Cupriavidus necator: one gene and its partner. The protein of the gene in region 1 interacts with the protein of each later gene in a pairwise test. Links are inferred from orthologs where the notes say so. Each region holds a gene or a part of one and is shown in the gene's direction. Other genes may lie near its edges.

What was found.
Region 2: the proteins of rlmN (region 1) and ftsZ interact in binary tests that used the Escherichia coli proteins (3 or more experiments, as listed by UniProt). The link is inferred for Cupriavidus necator from one-to-one orthologs.

Annotation. Positions count from the first base shown.
Region 1 is NZ_CP066018.1:2,991,528-2,996,443, forward strand. Bases 750-3,701 are described here. They hold rlmN (dual-specificity RNA methyltransferase RlmN), read left to right. Parts: upstream 750-1,624; coding sequence 1,625-2,779; downstream 2,780-3,701. Other genes in these bases: I6H87_RS13995 (Bax inhibitor-1/YccA family protein), read right to left, coding at 750-773; ndk (nucleoside-diphosphate kinase), read left to right, coding at 1,146-1,571; pilW (type IV pilus biogenesis/stability protein PilW), read left to right, coding at 2,776-3,555; I6H87_RS14015 (RodZ domain-containing protein), read left to right, coding at 3,548-3,701. Outside these bases: more of I6H87_RS13995, read right to left, coding at 69-749; more of I6H87_RS14015, read left to right, coding at 3,702-4,513; ispG (flavodoxin-dependent (E)-4-hydroxy-3-methylbut-2-enyl-diphosphate synthase), read left to right, coding at 4,552-4,916.
Region 2 is NZ_CP066018.1:2,031,048-2,036,324, forward strand. The notes cover bases 1,179-3,968. They hold ftsZ (cell division protein FtsZ), read left to right. Parts: upstream 1,179-1,871; coding sequence 1,872-3,065; downstream 3,066-3,968. Other genes in these bases: ftsA (cell division protein FtsA), read left to right, coding at 1,179-1,691; I6H87_RS09495 (peroxiredoxin), read left to right, coding at 3,527-3,968. In the rest of the region: I6H87_RS09480 (cell division protein FtsQ/DivIB), read left to right, coding at 1-462; more of ftsA, read left to right, coding at 459-1,178; more of I6H87_RS09495, read left to right, coding at 3,969-4,033; lpxC (UDP-3-O-acyl-N-acetylglucosamine deacetylase), read left to right, coding at 4,187-5,104; I6H87_RS09505 (hypothetical protein), read right to left, coding at 5,169-5,277. UniProt on the Escherichia coli protein: Essential cell division protein that forms a contractile ring structure (Z ring) at the future cell division site. The regulation of the ring assembly controls the timing and the location of cell division.

The DNA of each region.
Region 1 (4,916 bases):
CGCGCAAGTCGCACCAAAGAAAAACCGGCCATCAGGCCGGTTTTTTCATGCTGCAGGGGAGGTTGCCGTCACTCGCGGCTGCCGCCGAAGATGCCCAGCAGCGCCAGCAGGTTGACGAAGACATTGTACACGTCCAGGTAGATTGCCAGCGTGGCGGTGATGTAGTTGGTCTCGCCGCCGTTTACCACGCGCTGCACATCGAACAGGATGTACGCCGAGAAGATACCGATGGCGATCACCGACACCGTGATCATCAGCGAGGGCAGCTGCAGCCAGATATTGGCGACGCTGGCCAGGATCAGCAGGATCACGCCGACGAACAGGAACTTGCCCAGGCCGGAGAAATCACGCTTGCTGACCGTGGCGATGGTCGCCATTGCGCCGAATACCGCCGCCGTGCCGCCAAAGGCATACATGATCAGCGCCGGCCCGTTGGAGAACTGCAGCGTCACGCCGATCAGCCGCGACAGCATTAGCCCCATGAAGAACGTGAAGGCCAGCAGCAGGACCACGCCCATGCTGCTGTTCTTGGTCTTCTCGATACCGTAGAAGAACCCGAACGCAATGCCCAGGAACAGGATCAGCGACAGGAACGGGTTGCCCGCCATGAAGCTGAAGCCGGTGGCCACGCCGATCCACGCGCCGAGCACGGTGGGGATCATCGAGAGGGCCAGCAGCCAGTAAGTGTTGCGCAAGACCCGGTTGCGAACGACGACGTCAGTGACGGTCGACGCACTGTTGCCGAAACCGTAGGTGTTCAGCTTGTTATCCATGGTGACTCCTGTCTCAAAACGGTGAGGCGCCGGGCTGCGAGGCTTCGGATGCGAAGATTCGTATGGAACCCGGACGGAACCATCGTCAATGTGGCACCTGGGAGGCTAAATTGCAAGGGCGAGGTAACTCATGAGTCACCTATTGCATGCTTTGCGCCGTTCGGTGCCGCTCACATTGGATGTTAGCCGGGGCGGCGTGTTCCTGGCATGACAAGGTTGTAATGTGCTCATTGGCGCACTTTGCGACCGGTTGTGCGGCAAGGGCGGCCCGACACACGCCAGAGCAGGGAAGACCCTCGAAAGGGTCATAGTCTTCGTGCTAGAATCGCACGTTTAATCCATTTGTAACCCCTTCATTTTTCGGAGTTTTTCATGGCGATCGAACGCACCCTGTCGATTATCAAGCCGGATGCCGTGGCCAAGAATGTCATTGGCCAGATCTACGCCCGTTTCGAGGCCGCCGGCCTGAAGATCGTTGCTGCCAAGATGGTGCACCTGTCGCGCGGCGAAGCCGAGCAGTTCTACGCTGTCCACAAGGAGCGTCCGTTCTTCAAGGACCTGGTGGATTTCATGGTTTCCGGCCCGGTCATGATCCAGGCCCTGGAAGGCGAGAACGCCATCGCCAAGAACCGTGACCTGATGGGCGCCACCGACCCTAAGAAGGCCGAGAAGGGCACCATCCGCGCCGATTTTGCCGACAGCATCGACGCCAACGCCGTGCACGGCTCGGACGCCGCTGAAACGGCTGCCGTGGAAGTGTCGTTCTTCTTCCCGGGCATGAACGTCTACAGCCGCTGATTGTCCGGCGCTGCTGCCAGGACTAGACTGACACCGAAGCTGAGTTTGCCGCCATGAACGCTCTCGTCAACCTGCTCGACCTCGACGCGGACGCGCTCACCGCTTATTGCGGCGAGCTCGGCGAGAAGCCGTTCCGTGCGCGGCAACTGCAACGCTGGATCCACCACTACGGTGCCAGCCGCTTCGACGCCATGTCGGATCTCGCCAAGTCGCTGCGCGAAAAGCTCGCGACGCGGGCCGAGATCCGCGCGCCTGCCGCCATTACCGACCACCTGTCGGCCGACGGCACGCGCAAGTGGCTGCTCGACGTGGGCCAGGGCAACGCGGTGGAAACGGTCTACATCCCCGAGGAAACGCGCGGCACGCTGTGCGTTTCCTCGCAGGCAGGGTGCGCCGTCAACTGCCGCTTCTGTTCCACCGGCAAGCAAGGCTTCTCGCGCAACCTCAGCACCGGTGAAATCATCGGCCAGCTGTGGATGGCGGAGTTCGCCATGCGCGAACAACTGGGCCGCGGCCCCAAGGACGACCGCGTTATCTCCAACGTGGTGATGATGGGCATGGGCGAGCCGCTGCTGAACTACGATGCTGTCGTGCCGGCCATGCGCCTGATGCTCGACGACAACGCCTACGGCCTGTCGCGCCGCCGCGTGACGCTGTCCACCTCCGGCGTGGTGCCGATGATGGACCGGCTGTCCAAGGATCTCCCGGTGGCTCTCGCCGTGTCGCTGCACGCGTCCAATGACGCCTTGCGCGACGTGCTGGTGCCGCTGAACAAGAAGTACCCGCTGGCCGAACTGATGGCGGCATGCCGCCGCTACCTGGAATTCGCGCCGCGCGATTTCATTACTTTCGAATACTGCATGCTGGACGGCGTCAACGACGGCGTCGAGCATGCGCGGGAACTGCTGAAGCTTGTGGCCGACGTGCCGTGCAAGTTCAACCTGATCCCGTTCAATCCCTTCCCCGAATCGGGCCTGAAGCGCTCCAACAACGATCAGATCCGGCGCTTTGCGCAGGTGCTGATGGACGCAGGGATCGTGACCACCATCCGCAAGACCCGCGGCGACGATATCGACGCCGCCTGCGGCCAGCTTGCCGGTGAGGTGAAGGACCGCACGCGCCTGGTCGAGCGCGGCAAGTTCGGCAAGATCACGCCACTGGTGCCGGTCGCTGCTTCCGGCCAGCCTCGGGAGGTTCGCCCTGCATGATCCGTCTGATCGCTGCGGCCCTGCTGGGGCTGCTGATGTTGTCCGGCTGCCAGCTGCCGCATGCGCCGGCGCAGGATCCCCAGACCGCTTCCGACCAGACCGATGCAAGGCGCCGTGCCGGCATCCGGCTGCAGCTCGCCACCAACTATCTGGAGGCCGGCCAGAACGCGGTCGCCCTTGACGAGATCAAGCAGGCCATTGCCATCGATCCGGCGCTTGCCGATGCCTACCATGTGCGCGCGCTGATCTACATGAACATGAATGAGCGCACGCTGGCCGACGACAGCTTCCGCACGGCGGTGTCGATGCGTGCCAACGACGGCGACCTGCTCAACAACTACGGCTGGTTCCTGTGCCAGGAAGGGCGCTACGGCGAGGCCGTGCCGATGCTGCAGCGCGCGATGGCGGCGCCGTCAGCAGGCGGCCCCGCCAAGCCGCTGATCAGCCTGGGCGCGTGCGAACTGCGCCAGGGCCACAGCGCCGAAGCGGAAAAGAACCTGAAGGCCGCGCTCGGCTACGACCGCAACAACCCGGTGGCCAACACCAACCTCGCGCTGGTCTTCTACCGGCGCGGCGACTTCGCGCAGGCCCGGCAATATATCCAGCGCGTCAACAACAGCCAATATGTCAATGCGCAATCCCTCTGGCTGGGAGCGCGCATTGCCCACCGTCAGGGCGACAGCCGCACGCAGGATGCGCTTGGGGCGCAACTGCGCAGCCGCTTCCCCGACTCGCGTGAGTTGACCGCCTACGAACAAGGAGCATGGGATGAGTGAGCACGACCGCGCCGCAGGCCAGGCCGTACCGACGCAACAAGTCGGCGGGGGCGCGCACGAAGGAGAACGCGAAGCTGCCGCACGCGAGATCGGCGCAGCGCTGGCGCGCGAGCGCGAGGCGCAGCGCATGTCGGTGGAAGACGTCAGCGCGCGCCTGAAGGTGGCTGCAGGCAAGCTGCGCGCGATCGAGGCCGGCAACCTGCAGGCACTGCCCGACGTGACCTTCGCCAAGGGCGTGATGCGTGCCTATGCGCGCATGCTGCACGTCGACATCGACCCGCTGCTGGCACGCTTCCAGCCGCGCCCGGTGGCGCAGGTGGCGGAAATTGCCCGGCAGCGCGAAGGTGGCATCAATGCGGCCTTCGACGACCGCAACCGCTTCCGCTCGGGCGGCAACGGCGGCCGCTGGGTCTGGCTGGCGCTGGTGGCCGTGCTGGTGGCCGCGGGCGGCTGGTTCGGGCTTGACCATATCCGCGCATGGATCGATGCGCGCAGCAGCGCTGCCGAGACCGTAACGGCTGAAGCGCCTGCCGTGATCCAGAGCACGGAAGCCGGCACCGTGACGGCGGTGCTGCCGCCGGTCATGGCCGCCAGCGATTCGCCGGCGCCGTCTGCCGAAACCGCTCCGGCCAGTGCCGCCGCGGCCCCCGTGGCCGCGCTGGCGCCCGCAGCCGCTTCCGCGCCTGCAGCTGCCGCGGCACCGGCTGCGCCAGCAGGAGAGGGCGAACTGCAGATCCGTTTTGCCGCCGATACCTGGTATGAGATCCGGGACAATAGCGGCAAGATCGTCATGGGCGGTACCGCCAAGGCTGGCCAGACCGTGGCCGGTGGCGGCACGGCCCCATACAAGGTGGTGATCGGCAACGTCAAGGGCGTCGAGTCGCTGACGCGCAATGGCACGCCGGTCGACCTGAAGGCAGCCAACCGCAACAACGTGGCGCGCCTGACGCTGCCCTGACGCGGGCGCGAGGTGCGTCTTTGCAAGGTGGTAACGCTATGAACCAACAGCTCTGTCTCCCGGTCCTGCCCGGTCCGCTGCCGCGCCGCCAGACGCGCCAGGCGCGCGTTGCGTGGGGCGACAATGTGGTGACCATTGGCGGCGGTGCGCCGGTGCGCGTGCAGTCGATGACCAACACGGATACGGTCGACGCCATCGGCACGGCCATCCAGGTCAAGGAACTGGCGCGTGCGGGCTCGGAGATCGTGCGCATCACGGTGAACACGCCCGAGGCCGCCGCCGCGGTGCCGTCGATCCGCGAGCAGCTCGACCGCATGGGCGTGGACGTGCCGCTGGTGGGCGACTTCCACTACAACGGCCACAAGCTGCTGCAGGACTATCCGGCCTGTGCCGAGGCGCTGTC
Region 2 (5,277 bases), 960 kb from region 1 along the record:
CCGGACAGCGAGGGCGATGTGATCGAGAAGCTCGAGGTCATGCGCCAGTGGTTCAAGCCGCTCAAGGCCGAGCCGCTGGCGGTGGCCCTGTCTGGCCGCTATGCGTGGCGCGCGAAGCTGTCCAACGGCATGGAGGTCGAACTGGGCCGCGAGCAGAACGATGAGGATCGCGTGGCGATGGACCAGCGGGTCCGGCGCTTCGTCGCGGCCTGGCCGCAGGTCACCCAGCAATGGGGCAGCCAGATCGAGTATGCCGACTTGCGTTATCCCAACGGCTTTGCCATCCGCGCCGCCAATGCCCGCTTCCTGACCGAGGCGCAGATCGCAGCGGCGGTCAGGGCGGAGAAGGCGGCGAAAGCAGCGAAGGCGGCCAAGCCGGCGCCGGCGGCAGCAGCGGTTTCAGGTACTTCCAACAACAATCCGACGCGACTGAAGAGCAAGAACGCGGAGAAAACCCGATGAGCAAGGAATACAAGGACCTGTTGGTCGGTCTCGATATCGGCACCTCGAAGGTGGCGGCGGTGGTCGCAGAACTGCGCCCCGACGGCAGCTACGAGGTGATCGGGATGGGCCAGTCAGAGTCCAAGGGTCTGAAGAAAGGGGTCGTGGTCAATATCGAGGCCACCGTGCAGTCGATCCAGAAGGCGCTGGAAGAGGCCGAGCTGATGGCCGACTGCAAGATTTCGGAGGTCTTCACCGGCATTGCCGGCAGCCACATCCGCAGCTTCAACTCCAGCGGCATGGTGGCGATCAAGGACAAGGAGGTCACGCAGACCGATGTGGCGCGCGTGATCGAGACCGCCAAGGCGGTCAATATCCCGACCGACCAGCAGATCCTGCACATCCTGACGCAGGAATTCATCATCGACGGCCAGGAGGACGTGCGCGAGCCCATCGGCATGAGCGGCATCCGCCTGGAAGTGAAGGTGCATATCGTCACCGGCGCGGTCAGCGCCGCGCAGAACATCGTCAAGTGCGTGCGCCGCTGCGGCCTGGAAGTGCACGACCTGATCCTGCAGCCGCTGGCTTCGAGCCTGGCGGTGCTGACCGAGGACGAGAAGGAACTGGGCGTGGTGCTGGTCGACATCGGCGGCGGCACCACCGACATCGCCATCTTCAGCGAAGGCGCGATCCGCCATACGGCCGTGATCCCTATCGCCGGCGACCAGATCACCAACGACATCGCGATGGCGCTGCGCACGCCGACGCCAGATGCCGAGGACATCAAGATCCAGTACGGCATCGCCAAGCAGGCGATCGCCGACCCGGACGACATGATCGAAGTGCCGGGCGTGGGCGACCGTGGCACGCGCACGCTCAGCCGCCAGGCGCTGGCCGCGGTGATCGAGCCGCGCATCGAAGAGCTGTACTCGCTGGTGCACCAGGTGGTGCGCGAGTCGGGCTATGAAGAACTGTTGTCGTCCGGCGTGGTCATCACCGGTGGTACCGCGATGATGCCGGGCATGGTCGAGCTGGGCGAGGACATCTTCCTCAAGCCCGTGCGCGTGGGTGTGCCGGAGTACCGCGGCAACCTGCACGAGGTGGTGAAGAGCCCGCGCTACGCGACCGTGATGGGCCTGCTGCTGGAAGGCCGTGTGCAACGCATGCGCGGACGCAAGGTGGCGGTGCAGAGCGGGTCGGTCAAGCAGGTGTGGACCCGCATGAAGGAATGGTTTGTCGGCAATTTCTGATCAATGCGGAAATTGACGCGCTGACGATGCAACGGCGCGCAGGCAGGGCGGTCTACCGGACAGGCCTGTGTGCCGAGTGGAAGTTTTCTGGTTTTCTTTTTATTGGTTTCTTGTTCAGAAACCAGGGGTTGCGGCGGGGAGGCTGCATCGTCTGGGGACTGATTTTTCTCGGAGGCAGTGATGGACTTTGACATGATCGAAACGGAAGTGCAGGACGGCACCATCATCAAGGTGGTCGGCGTGGGCGGTGCGGGCGGTAACGCCGTGCAGCACATGATCAGCCGCGGCGTGCAAGGCGTCGAATTCATCTGCATGAACACCGATGCCCAGGCGCTCAAGCGTTCGAGCGCTTCGCGCGTGCTGCAACTTGGCAATACGGGCCTGGGCGCTGGCGCCAAGCCGGAAGTCGGCCGCAACTGCGCCGAATCGGCCCGTGATCAGATCGCCGACTCCCTGCGCGGCGCGCACATGGTCTTCATCACTGCCGGCATGGGCGGCGGCACCGGCACGGGCGCCGCGCCGATCGTCGCGCAAGTGGCCAAGGAGATGGGCATCCTGACCGTGGGCGTGGTCAGCAAGCCGTTCGACTTCGAAGGCGCGCGCCGCGCCAAGGTGGCCGAACACGGTTCCAGCGAGCTGGAATCAAGCGTCGACTCGCTGATCGTGGTGCTCAACGAGAAGCTGTTCGAAGTGATGGGCGACGACGCCGAGATGGACAAGTGCTTCCAGTGCGCCGACGACGTGCTGCACAACGCGGTGGCCGGCATTGCCGAGATCATCAACGTTGACGGCCTGGTGAACGTCGACTTCGAAGACGTGAAGACGGTGATGGGCGAGCAGGGCAAGGCCATGATGGGGACGGCCACCGTGTCGGGCGTGGACCGCGCCCGCCTGGCAGCCGAGCAGGCCGTTGCCAGCCCGCTGCTGGAAGGCGTTGACCTGTCCGGCGCGCGCGGCGTGCTGGTCAACATCACCGCCAGCCGTTCGCTGAAGCTGTCGGAAACCAAGGAAGTCATGAACACCATCCGCAGCTACGCGGCGGAAGATGCGACCGTGATCTTCGGTACGGTGTACGATGACTCGATGAGCGATGCGCTGCGCGTGACGGTGGTGGCCACGGGCCTGGGCCGCTCGGCCAAGAAGCAACAGCCGATGACCCTGCTCAAGACCGGCACGGACAACATGCCGGTGCAGATGATGGCCAACATGACCGCCGCCGCGGCCACGCACAGCTCGCCGGACTACAGCAACCTGGATACGCCGGCAGTGTGGCGCAGCTCGCGTGAGTCGGCGTCGGCTCACGTGGCGGCGCTGCAGGAAAAGGGTGTGGATACGTACGACATCCCGGCCTTCCTGCGCAAGCAGGCAGACTGAGCCCTGCCTGGCGCGGCATCGGTGCCTCCACCGGCCGCCTGACGGAACGCGTCGCCTTGTCGCGATGCACGTGCGCTCCCCATCCGCGCGTGCCTTGCATGGACTGACGTGAACCGCCGGGCTGCTGGCGGCGCCGCGCCTGCGCCGGACTGAGCTTCACCCGCATCCCGCCGGGACTGGCGTGCCGCTGGCCGCCTCCCCGGACTGGTTTCCCGCCTTCCCGGTCGGGATGTATCAGCGTCCGCGCGGCGCACCCAAGAGGTGCGCCGCGCGGACGTCTTTGTAGCAAGGTCTTTGTAGCAAGGTGTATCGGATCCGCGCCGGATGTCACCGGATGTGACCCGGCTTTGGCAATGCGGGCAAGGCGCCTATGATCTTGAGATTGCCCGTCTGACTGAGTGCGGGCGTCTGCGCCCCGGCATCCGGACTATTCTTCAGAAAACCCAGAAGGACCACGACCCATGATCACTGTCGGTTCCCGCGTCCCCGACGCCACGCTGCAGGAATTCTTCGAAACCGAAGGCAACGGCTGTGCGCTCGGCCCCAATGCCTTCAAGGTGGCGGACCTGGTCCGCGGCCGCAAGATCGTGGTGTTCGGCCTGCCCGGCGCTTTTACGCCGACCTGCTCGGCCAAGCATGTGCCGGGCTTTGTGCAGCACGCCGCGGCGCTGCGCGAGGCCGGCGTCGACGAGGTCTGGTGCGTGTCGGTCAACGACGCCTTCGTGATGGGCGCCTGGGGCCGTGAACAGCAGACTGGCGGCACGGTGCGCATGATGGCCGACGGCAGCGCCGAGTGGACCCGCGCGCTGGGCCTGGACCAGGACCTGGGCGCGCGCGGCATGGGCGTGCGCTCCAAGCGCTACGCGATGGTGATCGACGACGGCGTCGTCACCCGGCTCGACGTCGAGGCACCGGGCGAATTCCGCGTCAGCAGCGCCGAAGCAGTGCTGGCGGCGTTGCGTGGCTGACACAGTCATCCGGGTAAACGTGGATAATACGCAACTTGTTAAGGGGATGTTAACAGCCGGAAACAAAACCCGGCTGCAGCGCCCCTGAGGTGGTGGTAAAATCCCTTAATCATAAAAGCTGCCCGATAGATTTTTATAATAGTTGAGGCTGTCATGCTCAAACAGCGCACCATCAAATCCCTGGTAAAGACCGTTGGCATCGGCCTGCACTCGGGACGCAAGGTCACGTTGACCCTGCGTCCCGCGCCGGCGGACACCGGCATCGTCTTTACCCGCGTCGACCTGCCCGAGGCCGTCGAGATTCCCGTGGCCGCGTCGGCCATCGGCGACACGCGCCTGGCATCGGTGCTGCAGAAGGATGGCGCGCGCGTTTCGACCGTCGAGCACCTGATGTCGGCCTGTGCGGGCCTGGGCATCGACAACCTCTATGTCGATGTCGACGCCGAGGAAATCCCGATCATGGACGGCAGCGCCGCGTCCTTCGTGTTCCTGCTGCAGTCGGCCGGCATTGAAGAGCAGAACGCGCTGAAGACCTTTATCCGCGTCAAGAAAGCGGTGGAAGTGCGCGAGGGCGACAAGCTGGCGCGGCTGGAGCCGTTCTTCGGCTTCAAGCTGTCGTTCACCATCGACTTCCGCCACCCGGCGGTCGACAAGACCGGCCAGACTTTCTCGATCGACTTTGCCGACACCAGCTACGTGCGCGAGATTGCCCGCGCCCGCACCTTCGGCTTTGCGCACGAGGTGGAAGCCCTGCGCGAGATGGGCCTGGCGCGCGGCGGCAGCCTGGACAACGCGATCGTGCTGGACGAGCACCGCATGCTCAACAATGAAGAGCTGCGCTACGGCGACGAGTTCGTGCGCCACAAGATCCTGGATGCGATCGGCGACCTGTATGTGGTGGGCCACCCGCTGATCGGCGCCTATGTGGCGAACAAGTCGGGCCACGGCCTGAACAACCAGCTCCTGCGCGCGCTGCTGGCCGACCAGGAAGCCTATGAACTGGTCACCTTCGACCGCGTCGAGGAAGCCCCGGTCGCGTTCCTGCCGCAGGCGCAGCCGGCGTTTGCCTGATCCTGGCGAACTGGCGCAGAAAAAAGCCGACCCGAGGGTCGGCTTTTTCGTGTTCGGCAACGGGCTAGCGGTGATGGGCGAGCAGCGTATTGAGCGCGTCGCGCAGCGGCGAATCCGGCAGGCTGCGCGCCAGCTGGTCCAGATTGGCGAGTCCCGTGGGCGTCATGCGGCCA